DNA from 2 places in the Rhizobium sp. UBA1881 genome. Region 2 is predicted to be linked to the other one. Evidence: riboswitches for the same ligand, from Rfam matches in the RefSeq annotation. Region 2 holds a riboswitch; the other holds the start of a gene.
What was found. Region 2 has a riboswitch for S-adenosylmethionine ahead of metA (homoserine O-acetyltransferase MetA). Riboswitches for the same ligand answer to the same signal wherever they lie in the genome.
Positions count from the first base shown of each region.

Region 1: another riboswitch for S-adenosylmethionine. It lies ahead of B3605_RS18250 (O-succinylhomoserine sulfhydrylase); the one in region 2 lies ahead of metA (homoserine O-acetyltransferase MetA).

Region 1 is NZ_DDHH01000152.1:13,359-21,420, forward strand. Features, by position in the region: gene B3605_RS18245 (2'-deoxycytidine 5'-triphosphate deaminase) at 7-1,101, opposite strand; SAM riboswitch at 1,175-1,253, shown strand; gene B3605_RS18250 (O-succinylhomoserine sulfhydrylase) at 1,297-2,481, shown strand; gene apaG (Co2+/Mg2+ efflux protein ApaG) at 2,689-3,081, shown strand; gene B3605_RS18260 (Hsp33 family molecular chaperone) at 3,145-4,140, opposite strand; gene argF (ornithine carbamoyltransferase) at 4,233-5,150, opposite strand; gene B3605_RS18270 (aspartate aminotransferase family protein) at 5,198-6,394, opposite strand; gene B3605_RS18275 (GcrA family cell cycle regulator) at 6,822-7,367, shown strand; gene phoB (phosphate regulon transcriptional regulator PhoB) at 7,450-8,062, opposite strand, start outside.
Region 2 is NZ_DDHH01000194.1:40,156-47,880, reverse strand. Features, by position in the region: partial or broken gene B3605_RS24195 (GntR family transcriptional regulator) at 1-22, opposite strand, end outside; gene B3605_RS24190 (aldose epimerase family protein) at 136-1,158, opposite strand; gene metA (homoserine O-acetyltransferase MetA) at 1,296-2,219, opposite strand; SAM riboswitch at 2,254-2,331, opposite strand; gene B3605_RS24180 (ABC transporter ATP-binding protein/permease) at 2,483-4,312, shown strand; gene B3605_RS24175 (DUF5666 domain-containing protein) at 4,328-4,966, opposite strand; gene B3605_RS24170 (ester cyclase) at 5,099-5,494, shown strand; gene B3605_RS24165 (ABC-F family ATP-binding cassette domain-containing protein) at 5,502-7,325, opposite strand; gene B3605_RS24160 (thiamine diphosphokinase) at 7,329-7,725, opposite strand, start outside.

The sequences.
Region 1 (8,062 bases), on a different contig from region 2:
GGCTGTTCATATCCGGAAGTGCTTGGAGAGCTTGAGGCCTTGAGCCTGGTAGTTGGAGCCGAGGCCGGTGCCGTAGAGGCTTTCGGGGTGTTCCTGCATGTGCTCGTAGACCAGGCGGCCGACGATCTGGCCGTCTTCGAGGATGAAGGGGACCTCGTGGCTGCGCACTTCAAGGACGGCGCGGCTGCCGCGGCCGCCGGCGGGGGCGTGGCCGAAGCCGGGGTCGAAGAAGCCGGCGTAGTGGACGCGGAATTCGCCGACCAGCGGGTCGAAGGGCGTCATCTCGGCGGCGTAATGCGGGGGCACGTGGACCGCTTCGCGCGAGACGAGGATGTAGAACTCATCGGGATCGAGGATCAGTTCGTTGCGACCGCGGCTGTAGATCGGCTCCCAGAAATCGAAGATATCGTGCTGGGCCTTCTTGTCGACGTCGACGACCGCCGTGTGGTGCTTGCCGCGATAGCCGATCAGGCCGTCCTTGTCGCCGGCGAGATCGATCGACAGTGCGATGCCGCCACCCGAGACGTTGGGCCTGGCGCTGGCGACCAGCGTCTCGGCATCGTGCAGCGCCAGCAGTTCCGGCTCGCCGAGCAGCGACTGGCCGATGCGGAAGCGGATTTGCGACAGGCGCGAGCCGCGACGCACGACGATCGGGAAGGTGCGCGGCGAGATTTCGAGATAGAGCGGGCCGGAATAGCCGGCCGGGATCTTGTCGAATTCCTGCGCGTAATCGGTGATGACGCGGGTGAAGATATCGAGGCGGCCGGTCGAGCTTTTCGGGTTGGCCGAGGCCGACATGTCGGCCGGAAGATCGAGGCGCTCCATGAGCGGGACGATGTAGACGCAGCCGGTTTCGAGCACCGCGCCTTCCGAGAGGTCGACGACATGCAGGCTCAATCGGTCGAGCTTGTCGGAGACGAGGCTGTTCGGACCCGGCATGAAGCTGGCGCGGACGCGGAAGGCCTTGGCACCGAGACGCAGATCAAGGCTCGCCGGCTGGATCTGGTCGCTGTCGAGCTCGCGCTCCGCGACGAGGCGCCCCGTCTCGAACAACGCGGCAATCGCGCGGTCTGCCAATATTCCTGTTTCGCGAGCCATCATGCCCCATCCATAATTTGCCGCAGACAAAACCAAAATCGAGGAATTGACGCAAGCGCGCAACAGCAGTATTGCAGCTTTATCCCGTGGTGATTTGGCCGGTCGGCTTGCAGCCACGTTAAACAAGTGGCTAAATAGACCGGGTTGAAACCGGTCTGCATTTGCGGCCGGTTTTTTTGTGTTCGAAAGTGGTGATTCATGAGCAAGACTTGGCGCCCGGCAACCCAACTGGTCCACGGCGGAACGCTGCGCTCGCAGTATAGCGAGACCTCCGAGGCGATCTACCTCACGCAAGGGTTTGTCTACGATACAGCGGAAGCCGCCGAGGCGCGCTTCAAGGGAGAGACCGAGGGCTATATTTACGCCCGCTACGGCAGCCCGACCAACGACATGTTCGAAAAGCGCATGTGCGCGATGGAAGGTGCGGAAGAAGCCCGCGCCACCGCATCGGGCATGGCAGCCGTCGCAGCCGCCATCCTCTGCCAGGTGAAGGCCGGCGATCATATCGTGGCCGCCCGCGCGCTCTTCGGCTCCTGCCGCTGGGTTGTCGAGACGCTGGCGCCGAAGTACGGCATCGAGTGCACGCTGGTCGACGGCCGCTATCTTGAGAACTGGGAAAAGGCGATCCGCCCGAACACCAAGGTGTTCTTCCTGGAAAGCCCGACCAACCCGACGCTCGAAGTGGTCGATATCGCCGGCGTTGCCAAGCTCGCCAACCAGATCGGCGCCAAGGTCGTGGTCGACAACGTCTTCGCGACGCCGATCTTCCAGAAGCCGCTGGAACTCGGCGCCCATATCGTCGTCTATTCCGCAACCAAGCATATCGACGGCCAGGGCCGCAGCCTCGGCGGCGTGATCCTCTCGGATACGGAGTGGGTCAACGAGCATCTGCAAGACTATTATCGCCACACCGGCCCGGCCATGTCGCCGTTCACGGCGTGGACGCTGCTGAAGGGTCTCGAGACGCTGCCGCTGCGCGTCAAGCAGCAGACCGAGAACGCCGGCAAGATCGCCGACTTCCTGGCCGAGCAGAAGCAGGTCGCCAAGGTGATCTATCCCGGCCGCAAGGACCATCCGCAGGCCGATATCGTCGCCAAGCAGATGAAGGGTGGCTCGACGCTGGTGGCGATCGAACTCAAGGGCGGCAAGGAAGCGGCGTTCGCGCTGCAGAACGCGCTCGAGATCGTTAAGATCTCCAACAATCTCGGCGATGCGAAGAGCCTGATCACGCATCCGGCGACGACCACGCACAAGAACCTGACGGACGAGGCCCGCGCCGAACTCGGCATTTCGCCCGGCACCGTGCGCCTGTCGGCTGGTATCGAGGATACCGACGACCTGATCGAGGATTTCGCGCAGGCGCTCTCCAAGATCAAGGCCTGATCAAGAATAGCCGGCCGGGTCGATGTGATCCGGCCGGCATTTAAACGGGCATTTCTGCAATTTACTCGCGCTGAGCGGGAGCTGCATTAGTCTTAACGCGCGAATTTTTCGCGCTTACAGCCAATTGATTGCGGATTCCGGCCTGGTTTATTGACCTGCCGCACCTCTTATAAGATACCAGTAAGGTATTCTTATTATGGTGTAGGCATGTACCGCGCCCTGACACGAGATATTGAAGTGGTGGTCGAGCCCTTTTACCTGGAGGAGCAATCCGACCCGGACGACGACCGCTATGTGTGGGGCTACCGCATCGTCATCAGCAACAATTCGGACCTTACGGTACGCCTCGTCAACCGCTATTGGAACATTACCGACCAGAACGGCGTCGTCGACGAAGTGAGCGGCGCGGGCGTTGTCGGCGAACAGCCGACGCTTAGCCCCGGTGATACCTACGAATATTCATCGGGCTGCCCGCTCGATACGCCATCGGGCCTGATGTTCGGCCATTACCAGATGGAAACCGATAAAGGCGAGGTCTTCCAGGTGGAAATCCCCGCCTTCTCTCTTGATTCACCCGGCCTGCTCAGAGTGCTGAACTAACCTTTTTTTGTCGCATGTCGGTGCCGCAAAACCGCTGCACACTTTTGCACGACATGCTTCGGGTTACTCAGCCGCCTGCGCAAGCTCTTCGGCCTCGAAACGATAGGTCGTCGAGCAGAATTCGCAGGTGACCGCGATCTTGCCCTCTTCCTGACTCGCTTCGATCTCCTCGGCGGAGAAGCCCTTGAGCACGCCCTTGATCTTCTCGCGCGAGCAGGAGCAGCGGTCGAACACTTCGCGCGGCTCGTAGACGCGCACGCCGCGCTCATGGAACAGCCGGAACAGCAGGCGTTCGACACCGACCTGCGGATCGGTCAGCTCGTCGGCGTCGATGGTCTCCACCAGCGAACGCGCTTCGGCCCATGCATCGTCTTCCGCATGCTGGACGGTACCTTCGTCGCCATCGCCACCATGCAGGTCGGCCTGGCGCATGCGCTCGGGCGCTTCCGGCAGAAACTGGGCAACGAGGCCCCCTGCCCGCCAGCGATGACGCGGCTTGCCGGCTTCGTCGCGGTCGAACAGTTCGGCGGCGGCGAGGCGCACGCGCGTCGGGATCTGTTCCGACTGGCGGAAGTAGGTGCCGGCAATGTCTTCCAGCGTAGCACCGTCGAGCGCGACGATGCCCTGGTAAGGCTGGCTGAACTTGCCCTGGTCGATGGTGAACGCCAACATGCCCTTGCCGAGCAACTGCTCGGGTTCGGCGCGACCGGCGGCAACCGCCTCGTCCAGAAGCGTCTGGTCAAAGCGGGCGTAGGCGCGCACGTTCTCGGGCGTCGAGAAGTCGGCGACAAGCAGATCGACCGGGCCGTCGCTCTTCGTCTGCACGGTGAACTTGCCTTCGAACTTCAGCGACGTGCCAAGCAGCACCGTCAGCGCGATGACTTCGGCCAGCAGGCGGGCGACGGGCGCGGGATAGTTGTGGCGATCGAGGATCGCATCCAGCATCGGGCCGAGCTGGACGGCGCGACCGCGCACATCCAGGCCTTCCACCTGAAACGGAACGACATGATCATCACCGGCGAAATCGAATTCGCCGAGAGTGGCTGCAGCTTCTGCCATGGTCTTCTCCTAGTCTGAGGGCAGCGGACGAGCCCGTCCATCCGCCAGCGCGGCCACGGGCCTGTCCGGCCCGATGTGGCCTCCAGTATGGTTCAGATCGCGCCCAGGCACCAAGCAAGAATCGACTTCTGCGCATGAAGACGGTTTTCCGCTTCATCGAAGACCACGGATTGCGGGCCGTCGATCACTTCGTCGGTAACTTCCTCACCACGATGGGCCGGCAGGCAATGCATGAACAATGCATCCTTGTCGGCCTGTGCCATCAAAGCCGAATTGACCTGATAAGGCTGGAAGACGTTGTGACCCCGGGCCCGATGTTCCTGATTCATGGAGACCCAGGTATCGGTCACCACGCAATCGGCGCCGGCGACCGCACGGTCTGCATCATGGCTCAGCATGATCTCGGCACCCTCATTGCGGGCCCAGTTCAGATAGTGATCCTTCGGCTCGGAACCAAGGGGTACCGCCATGTTCATGCGATAGCCGAAACGGGCAGCGCCTTCGACCAGCGAATGCAGCACGTTGTTACCATCGCCCATCCAGGCGATCGTCTTGCCCTTGATGGGGCCGCGATGCTCTTCGAAGGTCATGATATCGGCCATGATCTGGCAGGGATGGGTATCATCCGTCAGCGCGTTGATGACGGGGACGGTCGCGTGTTCGGCGAGCTCCAGCATGCGCGCATGGTCGGTGGTGCGGATCATGATCGCGTCGACATAGCGCGACAGGACCTTGGCAGTGTCGCCAATCGTCTCTGCGCGGCCGAGCTGCATTTCGGTGCCCGAGAGGAACAGCGTTTCGCCGCCGAGCTGGCGCATGCCGACGTCGAAGGAGACGCGCGTGCGGGTCGAGGGCTTTTCGAAGATCATCGCCAGCATCTTGCCTGCCAGCGGCTTGTCGCCCTGGCCGGCCTTGAAGGCCTGCTTGCGGGTCTTGGCGTCATCCATGATGACCCTGAGGTCGGAGGAGGTTACCGCGGAGAGATCGAGAAAGTGTTTTGGGGAAGCCATCTGTCCTTAACCTGTTACGCCCGCCATCCGGCCGGGCATCCATCCATTCAAGCCGTCTTCTTTGCCTTGGCGCGCACGCTCTCGGCGGCGCGTTCGAGACGCGCGAGGCCTTCGCGGGCTTCGTCAGCGGTGACGACGAGCGGAGGAAGCAAACGGATGACGTTGTCGCCGGCCGGAATGGCCAGCAGGTTGGCAGCGCGGATGGCCTGCAGGAGCTCAGTCGACGGAACGGCCGCCTTGACGCCGAGCATAAGGCCTTCGCCGCGGATGTCCTCGATCACATCGGGGAAACGATCCTTCAGCGATGCGAGGCCCTGACGGAAGACGAGCGCGACGTCATTGACGTGGCGCAGGAAGCCTTCCTCGAGGAGGACATCGAGCACGGCATTGCCGACGGCCATGGCGAGCGGGTTGCCGCCATAGGTCGAGCCATGGGTGCCGGCCTTCATGCCGGAGGCTGCTTCAGCTGTTGCAAGGCAGGCGCCGAGCGGGAAACCACCGCCGATGCCCTTGGCGACCGCCATGATGTCGGGCGTGACGCCGGACCATTCATGCGCGAAGAGCTTGCCGGTGCGGCCAACGCCGGACTGAACCTCGTCGAGGATCAGAAGCAGGCCGTGTTCGTCGCAGAGCTGGCGCAGCGCCTTCATGAATTCCGTGGTTGCCGGGCGGATACCGCCCTCGCCCTGTACCGGCTCGATCAGGATACCGGCCGTGGCATCGGTGATGGCGGCACGGACGGCTTCGATATCGCCGAAGGGCACCTGGTCGAAACCGGGCGTCTTGGGGCCGAAGCCTTCGAGATACTTTTCCTGGCCGCCGGCGGCGATCGTTGCCAGCGTGCGGCCGTGGAAGGCGCCTTCGAAGGTGATGATGTGGAAGCGCTCGGGATGGCCCTTCGAATACTGGTAGCGGCGCGCGGTCTTGATCGCGCACTCCAGAGCCTCGGCGCCGGAATTGGTGAAGAACACCTTATCCGCGAAGGTTGCATCCGTCAGCCGCTTGGCGAAGCGCTCCTGGCCGGGGATCTCGTAAATGTTGGAAAGGTGCCAGACCTTCTCGGCCTGATCCTTCAGCGCGCCGACGACGTGCGGGTGGCTATGGCCGACGGAGGTCACGGCAACGCCCGCGCCGAAATCGAGATATCGCTCACCAGTTTCGGTGATCAGCCACACGCCCTCTCCTCGCTCGAACCGCAGCGGGGCACGAGAGTAGGTATCATAAAGCGGCGCGGCTTCAGCCATGGCGCGATCTCCTGTCATTCGCTCAACAATGGCCCGGACTCCGGCTAAAAAGCGGGTGCCCGGAAATGAAAAATGCCGCCTTTCGGCGGCGAGGGGCACTATTGTCTTTTCGCAGTGCGATGTCAACAAAACTGAGCTTTTGTCGCATGCGTCAAGCAAGCATCGGGGCGCCGGCGAGCTATCAACAGCTAATGTTGCAGAAATGACTCTACCACCCAGCAAGTTGGGGAAAACCGAGAAATCGATTCGCCGCGATTCAACCGACTCTTGTCACGGAGTCGCCCTCACTCTAGGTTAAAACTCAATTACTAGACTGCATGCGGCGGAACTAGTCACCAAAATCGAGCAAGCGTTTCTTGGTCCGGACACGTCCGCGCCATGGGTGAAGGATTCTGCCTACACCAACGCAATAAGGCGGAGACAGGGCATGAACTGGACAGACGAGCGCGTTGAGAGACTGAAGAAGCTTTGGGCCGAAGGCCTGAGCGCCAGCCAGATTGCGGCACAACTTGGCGGTGTAAGCCGCAACGCCGTCATCGGCAAGGTCCACCGCCTGAACCTGCCTGGCCGCGCCAAGGCCGGCGGCACGACCACGGCGACGCGGGCACCGAAGCGCCCGGCGGTTTCGACCCCGCGCCCCGCCAACAGCTTCAATTCCGCACGCATCTCGCCAAGCCGCGCCGTTGCCCGCCCGCAGGGCGCAGTGGCTCTCAAGGAAGAGATGGACATCGATGCGATCGAGGAAGTCCGTTACCGTCCGGCTTCCAACGTTGTCGTTCCGATCTCGCGCCGCCTAGGCCTCACGGAACTGACCGAGCGTACGTGCAAGTGGCCGGTCGGCGATCCGCTGACGGATGACTTCCACTTCTGCGGCTGCGAGTCCCCTGACAACTCGCCGTACTGCACCTATCACCAGCGCATGGCCTACCAGCCGGTCAACGAGCGCCGCAAGGCCGCCAACCGGGTCGCATGACCCGGAAAGCCGGATAAGGAACACAAGAAAACGGGCCCTCGCGGGGCCCGTTTTTCGTTGGACCGGATGAAATGGAAGCGTCTTACGCTTCCATCGAATAACCAGCGCCGCGAACGGTGCGGATGACATCCTGCATGTTCGAGAAGTTGAGCGCCTTGCGCAGGCGGCCGACGTGAACGTCGACGGTGCGCTCGTCGACATAGATGTCATGGCCCCAGACGCCATCGAGCAGCTGCGAGCGGGAGAAGACGCGGCCCGGCGACGACATCAAGAATTCCAGTAGGCGGAATTCGGTCGGTCCGAGGCGGACTTCGCGGCTCTTGCGGTGAACGCGGTGGGTTTCGCGATCGAGTTCGATATCGCCGCACTTCAGCAGCGAGGACAGCACTTCCGGCTTGGCGCGGCGCAGCATCGCCTTGACGCGGGCAACGAGCTCAGGTGTCGAGAACGGCTTGACGACATAGTCGTCGGCGCCGGTCGACAGGCCGCGAACACGTTCGCTTTCCTCGCCACGGGCGGTCAGCATGATGATCGGCAGGCGCTCCGTCTCCGGGCGCATGCGCAGGCGACGGCAGAGCTCGATGCCGGATACGCCGGGCAGCATCCAATCGAGGATCAAAAGGTCAGGCGTGCGTTCCTGCAGCCGGATCTCGGCCTCGTCACCGCGAAGGATGGTATCGACTTCGAAGCCTTCG
Region 2 (7,725 bases):
CTATCAGACTGGTTCTATCCATGAGATTAAAATAGAACCTCTTTGGAACCAATTGCAAGCGCTAACTTGCATGAAAAAACCCTCGCAGAGGTCTGCGAGGGTTTGATGACATCAGAAGCGGTCGGCTTGCTGCCGTCAGCTCTTGGAGAAAATGTAGTCCGTTTCCTGGCGCAGCACTTCGCCGGGGCGCAGAACCGCGTTGGGGAAGCCCTCGTGGTTGATGGCGTCGGGCCAGATCTGCGTTTCCAGGCAGAAGCCGGCGAAGGGGCCGTATTTGCGGCCGCCGATACCAGGCACCGGCACATCGAGCTTGAAGGCGGCGTAGAACTGGACGCCGGGCTCGGTCGTGCGCACTTCCATCGACACGCCGGAATAAAGGCTGCGCGCCAGAACCACGGAGCGCTTGGCGACACGTTCGGACGAGAGGCAGAAATTGTGGTCGTAGAGCGCCTGGGTGTCGCCCTCGAAGCGCTTCAGCGAGGCCATTTCGCGGAAATCGAACACCGTGCCTTGCACTGGGCGGATCTCGCCGGTCGGGATCTGGCGCTCGTCAGTCGGAAGATAGCTGTCGGCCGCGATCATGATGTCGTGGCCAAGCGTATCGTCGCGGCCGTCGAGATTGAAATAGGCGTGCTGGCAGACATTGGCGATGGTCGGCTGGTCGCTGGTCGTCTCGTAAACCACCGAGAGTTCGCCATCGCCATGCACGCGGTAGGTGACGAGGATGGTGCAATTGCCGGGATAGCCGCCGCGACCATCGGCATCGACGATCTTCAGGACGACGCGGTCGCTGTCGTGCTCGACGATCGTCCAGTTGCGTAGCGCGATGTTCTCGAAGCCGCCATGCAGGTGGCTGACGCCGTTTTCGTTGAGGTCGAGCTGATAATTCTTGCCGTCGATCGTGAACTTGCCGCCGCCGATGCGGTTGGCATTGCGGCCGGGCGTCGCGCCGAAATAGGCGGAATGGGCGGGATAGCTGTCGAAATCATCGAAGCCGAGGGTGAGCGGCGCGTCATGGCCTTCGAGCCTGAGGTCCTGAATGACGGCGCCCCAGGTGATCACCTTGGCGGTGAGCCCGCCGCCTGAGATTTCGACGCGATGGACGGTCTCGCCCGTCTTCGTCGTTCCAAAAACGTCCCGCTTCAATCCATCCGCCATTCTGTTTCCTCCCCGGTTCGCGTCCGCAATTTCGGGCCAGAACCTGCTCTCAATTGAATGAAATCGCAACCGCCGCGATATAAAAAACAAACGCCGCCGGTCAGGCCCGGCGGCGTATCAAGCAAGGCGAAAAGGTCTCAGCCGTCCTCGCCAATATCTTCCAGATTGTAAGGCGTCGTCTGATAGATTTCGTTGATCCAGTTGCCGAACAGCAGGTGAGCGTGGCTGCGCCAGCGGTTCTGCGGCGGGATCGACGGGTCGTTATGCGGAAAATAATTGTGCGGCATCTTGATCGGAACGCCGGCATTCACGTCGCGGAAATACTCGTCACCAAGCGATGTCGAATCATATTCGACGTGGTTGAAGATATAGAGCCGATTGCCTTTCTTCTCGTGAACGAGGCAGACTCCCATCTCGCTCGATTCCATCAGGATTTCCAGCGTGTCGGATTTTTCGATATCGGCGCGGCGCACTTCCGTCCAGCGCGAGACCGGAACCTCGAAATTGTCGGAGAAACCGTTCAGATAGACCGACGACGGCTTGAGGTTCTTGTGGCGGTAGACGCCGAAGGCCTTTTCCGTCAGCGCGTGCTTGGGAATATCGTGGAAATGGTAGATCGCGGCCATCGCGCCCCAGCAGACATTCATCGCGGAGTGCACGTTGGTGCGCGTCCAGTCGAAAATCTGCTGCATTTCATCCCAATAAGTAACGTCTTCGTATGGAAGCGTTTCGATCGGCGCGCCTGTGATGATGAAGCCGTCGAACTTCCGGTGTTTGATCTCCTCCCAGGTCTGGTAGAAGGAGAAGAGATGATCTTCCGAGGTGTTCTTCGCCTTGTGGTTCCCGACGCGAACAAGCGACAGCTCGACCTGCAGCGGCGAGGCGCCGATGAGGCGCGCCATCTGGATCTCGGTCTTGATCTTGTTCGGCATGAGGTTCAGAAGCCCGATCTGCAGGGGGCGAATGTCCTGACGGATCGCGGCCGTCTCGGTCATTACGCGCACACCTTCCTGAACCAGGGTTTCAAAGGCGGGCAGGGTATCGGGGATCTTGATCGGCATAGCGGTCACTCGATGAAAAAACGAAAATATCGCTATCGGTCCGCACGCGGCCCTTTAGCAACTTCTTTAACGTGGCTGCAAGCCGGCCGGCCAAATCACCACGGAGCGCTCTAAATAGACCCAGTCAGGCCGCGAATCAATGACCGATACGCGGCGTCGCCTATTTGCCGAGGTAACTCGCGCATTACCTGATGCTAGAAACTGTTGCTGGACAGGCTGACTCACGGTGCTATTCAGGTGCTACATACGCGTAAGGAAGCATGATGGCAGAGGACGTCAAAAGCAGACCGAGCATCCAGGGGCAGGACCGGGTAGGGTATGATCTCAGCCTGATCTTCCGCCTCAAGGTGATGTTTTCGGCATTCTGGCATTCCAGGGTGCGGGCGCCGGTGCTCATTCTCTCGACGGCGCTGATCGGGATCATTCTGGCGACAGCCTATGCCACTGTTATCCTCAACCAGTGGAACGCGCCATTCTACGACGCCATCTCACGCCGCGATCTGCCGGGGTTCTTCCACCAGCTGAAGATCTTCGCGCTGATCGCCGGCATGCTGCTTTTGCTCAACGTAGTGCAGGCCTGGCTGAACCAGATGACGGCGCTTTACATGCGCGAGGGGCTGACGCGCGATCTCGTCGACCAGTGGCTGCAGCGCAAGCGGGCGCTCAGGCTCGCCTCCAGCGGGCTGATCGGCGTCAATCCGGACCAGCGCCTGCATGAGGATGCGCGCAATCTGGCCGAAAGCACCACGGGGCTCGTCATCGGCCTGGTGCAGTCGACGATCCTGCTGGTGAGCTTCATCGGCGTTCTCTGGGAACTCTCGAGCGGCTTCGTCTTCCGCTTCGGCGAGTACGCCTTTTCCATTCCGGGCTATATGGTCTGGGCGGCGATCTTTTACGCGGCTTCCGCCTCGGTGCTCAGCCAGCTCGTGGGACGCAAGCTCGTCAAGCTCAATGCCGACCGTTTCTCCAAGGAAGCCGAGCTGCGTTTCGCGCTGATGCATGCCAACGAGAACATTCCGGCGATCACGGCTGCGCGTGGTGAAGAAAACGAGCGGGGGCGGATTAACACCGATATCAGCGCAGTTCTCGCCGTCATCAAGAAGCTGGCGATGGCAAACGTCAACCTGACCTGGGTGTCGGCCGGCTACGGCTGGCTCGTCGTCGTCATTCCGATCATCGTGGCCGCACCCGCCTATTTCTCCGGCGGCCTCACCTTCGGTCAGTTGATGATGTCGGTCGGCGCCTTCAACCAGGTCAATACGGCGCTGCGCTGGTACGTGTCCAACTTCGGCCCGATCGCCGAATGGCGCGCAACCTTGATGCGCGTCACCGATTTCCGCCAGGCTCTGACCACCATGGGCGACGATGTCGATCTCAAGGAAACGATCGCCTATGAACGCAGCGCGCCGGGTACGCTGACGCTCGAGGATGTGACCATCGCCACGAAGATGGACGAGGAGGTCGACCAGTGCGGCGGCTTCCGCCTGCATGAGGGCAGCGTCACCATCAAGGCCGGCGAGAAGGTGATGATCAACGGCGACCACAACGTCAATCGCAAGCTGCTGTTCCTGGCGATGTCGGAACTCTGGCCCTGCGGCAGCGGCAAGATCGGCCTGCCGCCCACCGACGACATGCTGTTCGTGCCTCAATCGGCCTATATTCCGGGTGGTACTTTGCGCGAAGCGCTGGCGTTTCCTGCGGCCGCCGACACCTACAAGAACGACGATGTGGTGGCGGCGCTCGAAAAAGCGGGGCTGCATAATCTCGTTGCCCGTCTGGATACGCGCGCACGCTGGGACAAGCTGCTCGATGCCGATGAACAGCGGGCTATCGGTTTCGCGCGGCTCTTGCTGGTCCGGCCGCAATGGATGGTCTTCGACGAAGTGCTAGAGGGCATGGAGCCCGAATGGCAATCGACGATGATGAAGGTGCTCGAGGCGATGCCGGATGCGACGATGATCTATATCGGCCGCTCCGACGCCTATATCGAGGCCTTCCATCCGCGCGTGCTGCATCTCGAAGCGCTTGCCGCCAAGCCCGATGAGAGCAGGGTGGCGGACAAGGCGCCGAACACGCCGGCGCCGGCGCTCTGATCGCTTCGATCAGGATCACATCGGTGGAACGATGCCGTTGGTGCCGACCGTCACCTGTGCTGCGGAGACCGTTCCGTCGGCTGCCTTTTCGCCCATGACGATGACGTGCGCGCCCGGTGTCAGGTCCGACTTCTGCGCGGCGGTGAAGGTCACGATCGGTGTGGCGTCCGATATCGAGATGGTCTTTTCCTTGCCCTGATAGGTCAGCGTCACGGTGTGGCCATCGACGGATTTTACGGCCTTCGCGACGGTCGCGTTGGTCATGCTGCTGTTGGGCTTCAAATCCCAGGGGCGGCTGCCTTCGCCGGTGCCTTTCATGGCCGCGGGAAAGATCAGAACCTCCAGGGCGCCGTCGCCGCCGTCCTGCTTGGGCAGCGAGGCGATGCCGACGAAATCGCCGGGCTTGATGTCCTCGACCGACGCCTTCTTGATGCCGCCGACCTTCCATTCCGGCTTCAGCGCAATGGTCTGGTCGGCGCCCTCGCGGGTCTTGACGACGAGCGTGTCGCCGGAAAGGCTCGCAATATCGCCGCGTACACGCACGCGCGCGGCATCGGCCGCCGATGTGATCTGCGACGTGCTCAGAAGAATGCCGACGGCAAGCGCCGCGACATGGCTGGTAATCAGATAGCGAGACATGGGTTTTCTCCTCATGGCTCCGGGGGCGGGAGCCTGCGGGAGCTTAGGCGCGAAGTCTCGGTACTGGCCAATCAATGAAATGTGAGGGTTTCCGGCTGGGAGACGGGAGCTATCTGGCAGGGTATGCCAATGGGTGGGAGAAGTTGAATGCCGGAGACGAGACTTGCGGGCCTATATCGCGCGTATATCGGCTGCCTGAATTCCCAGGATTGGGAAAACCTCGGCACATATGTCGGGCAGGATGTGCGCTATAACGGAGAGATGGTTGGGCTGGACGGCTATCGGCAGGCGCGTGAGGCCGGGTTTCGCGCGATACCCAACCTCCATTTCGACGTCCAGCTTCTGATCGCCGATGAAACCACGGTCGCCAGCCGGCTGAATTTCAACATCAGCCCGCAAGGCATGTTTCTCGGCCTGCCCGTCAACGGCAGGCGAATCTCGTTCTCCGAGAACGTGTTTTACGGGTTTGCCGAGGGCAAGATCGCGAAGGTGTGGTCGATCGTCGACAAGGCGGCGATCGAGGCTCAGCTTTCGGCGGCGTAGAGGGCGATCAGCCCTCCAGCTCTTCCCGGAGCATCTCGAGTTCCAGCCACTCTTCTTCCATCTTCACCAGGCTGTCGCGGAATTTCTCCATTTCGGCGGCCAGGCGGTTGAAGGTCGTGGGGTCCTTGGAGAAGAGGTTGGTGTCGGCCATCTTTTCCTCGCGCTTGGCGATCTCGGCTTCGGCCTTGGCCATCTCCTTGGGCAGGTTTTCGAGCGCGAACTTCTGCTTGAAGGAGAGCTTTCCCTTGCCCTTCGGCGCTTCGGCGGCAGGGGCCGCGTCCTGCGCTTTCGCCTTTTCGGCTTTCTCCGCCTTCTTGCGCTCGTCGGCGGCACCCTTGCGCTGCGCCAGCATGTCGGAATAGCCGCCGGCATATTCGATCCAGCGGCCATCGGGCGCATCCGGTACGGCGGGTGCGATCGTCGAGGTCACGGTGCGGTCGAGGAAGTCACGGTCGTGGCTGACGAGGATGACGGTGCCCGGGAAGCCGGCGACGACTTCCTGCAAGAGATCCAGCGTCTCGATGTCGAGGTCGTTGGTCGGCTCGTCGAGGATCAGCAAGTTGGATGGCCGCGCCAGCATGCGGGCGAGCATCAGGCGGGCGCGCTCGCCGCCCGAGAGGTTCTTGATCGGCGTGCGGGCTTGTTCCGGCTGGAACAGGAATTCCTTCATGTAGCCGGTGACGTGGCGTTGTTCGCCGTTCACAAGCAGGTTCTCGCCGCGCCCGTCGGTGAGATAATGCGCCAGCGTGTCCTCGGGGTTGAGGTCTTCGCGCTTCTGGTCGAGCGTGGCGATCTCCAGATTGGTGCCGAGCTTGATGATGCCGGTGTCGGGCGCGAGCTGGCCGGTCAGCATCTTCAGCAGCGTCGTCTTGCCAGCGCCGTTCGGGCCGACGAGGCCGATGCAATCGCCGCGATGAACGCGGATCGAAAACGGCGTGACGATCGGACGTTCGCCATAGGTCTTGGTAATCTTGTCGGCCTCGATGACGAGCTTGCCGGATTCCTGCGCGTCGGAAACGGTGGCCTGAACGGTGCCCTGCGGACCCTTGTGGCCGCGATAGCTGGCGCGCATCGTCTGCAGCTCGCCGAGGCGGCGCATGTTGCGCTTGCGGCGCGCGGTGACGCCGTAGCGCAGCCAGTGCTCTTCGCGCTCGATCGCCTTGCCGAGCTTGTGCTGTTCCATCTCCTCGGCTTCGAGCACCTGGTCGCGCCAGGCTTCGAAATGGGCGAAGCCACGGTCGAGGCGGCGCGAGGTGCCGCGGTCGAGCCAGACGGTGGCGGTCGAGACCTTTTCGAGGAAACGCCTGTCGTGCGAGATCAACACCAGCGCGCTGCGGGTCTTCTGCAGCTCGCCTTCCAGCCACTCGATGGTGGGTAGGTCGAGGTGGTTGGTCGGCTCGTCGAGCAGCAGGATATCGGGCTCGGGCGCCAGAACGCGGGCAAGGGCCGCGCGGCGCGCTTCGCCGCCCGAGAGGTTCTTCGGGTCTTCCTCGCCGGTGAGGCCGAGATGCGAGAGAAGGTAGGTGACGCGGTAGGGGTCGTCGCCCGGTCCAAGCCCCGCTTCCGCGTAGGCTTGCACCGTGCTGTAGCCGGCGAAATCGGGCGCCTGTTCGAGATAGCGCACGGTGGACGACGGATGGCGGAACACCTCGCCGGACTGCGCCTCGACCATTCCGGCGGCGATCTTCAGGAGTGTCGACTTGCCGGAACCGTTGCGGCCGACAAGGCAGATCTTGTCGCCGGGCTCCACCTGCAGGGCAGCGCCCGCCAGAAGCGGCGCGCCGCCGAAGCTCAGGAAGATATCGTCGAGTTTAAGGATAGGGGGCGCCAAAAATCAGACTCCGGAAAGATCGTAAGGGCGGGCGAGCACGATGGCGCGGCCGCTTTCAAGCGAGAAGCGCACGGGGCCTTCCGCGACATTGGAAATGGTGCGCGACGAGCCGAAGGGCAAATGGAAATCGCTGAGCGGATAGCGAGCGTTTTCGATGAAGAGGCCGTTGAGCTCGCTGAAGGCGGGCACGGAAAACAGGCTGTTCTTCGGCAGATCGACCGTAATGCTGCCGGCAATCAGCGGCACGGCTTCCTCCGTGCCCGAGGTCAGCAGCACGTCGAGGCCGGTCTCGGCGAGGCTGACGGCGTAGAGCAGGTGCTGCAGCGCGTGGTCGGAGCGGTCGCCTGAGAGGGCGCCCACGAGGATCAGTCGCTTTGCGCCGCGCGCGATCGCTTCCGAC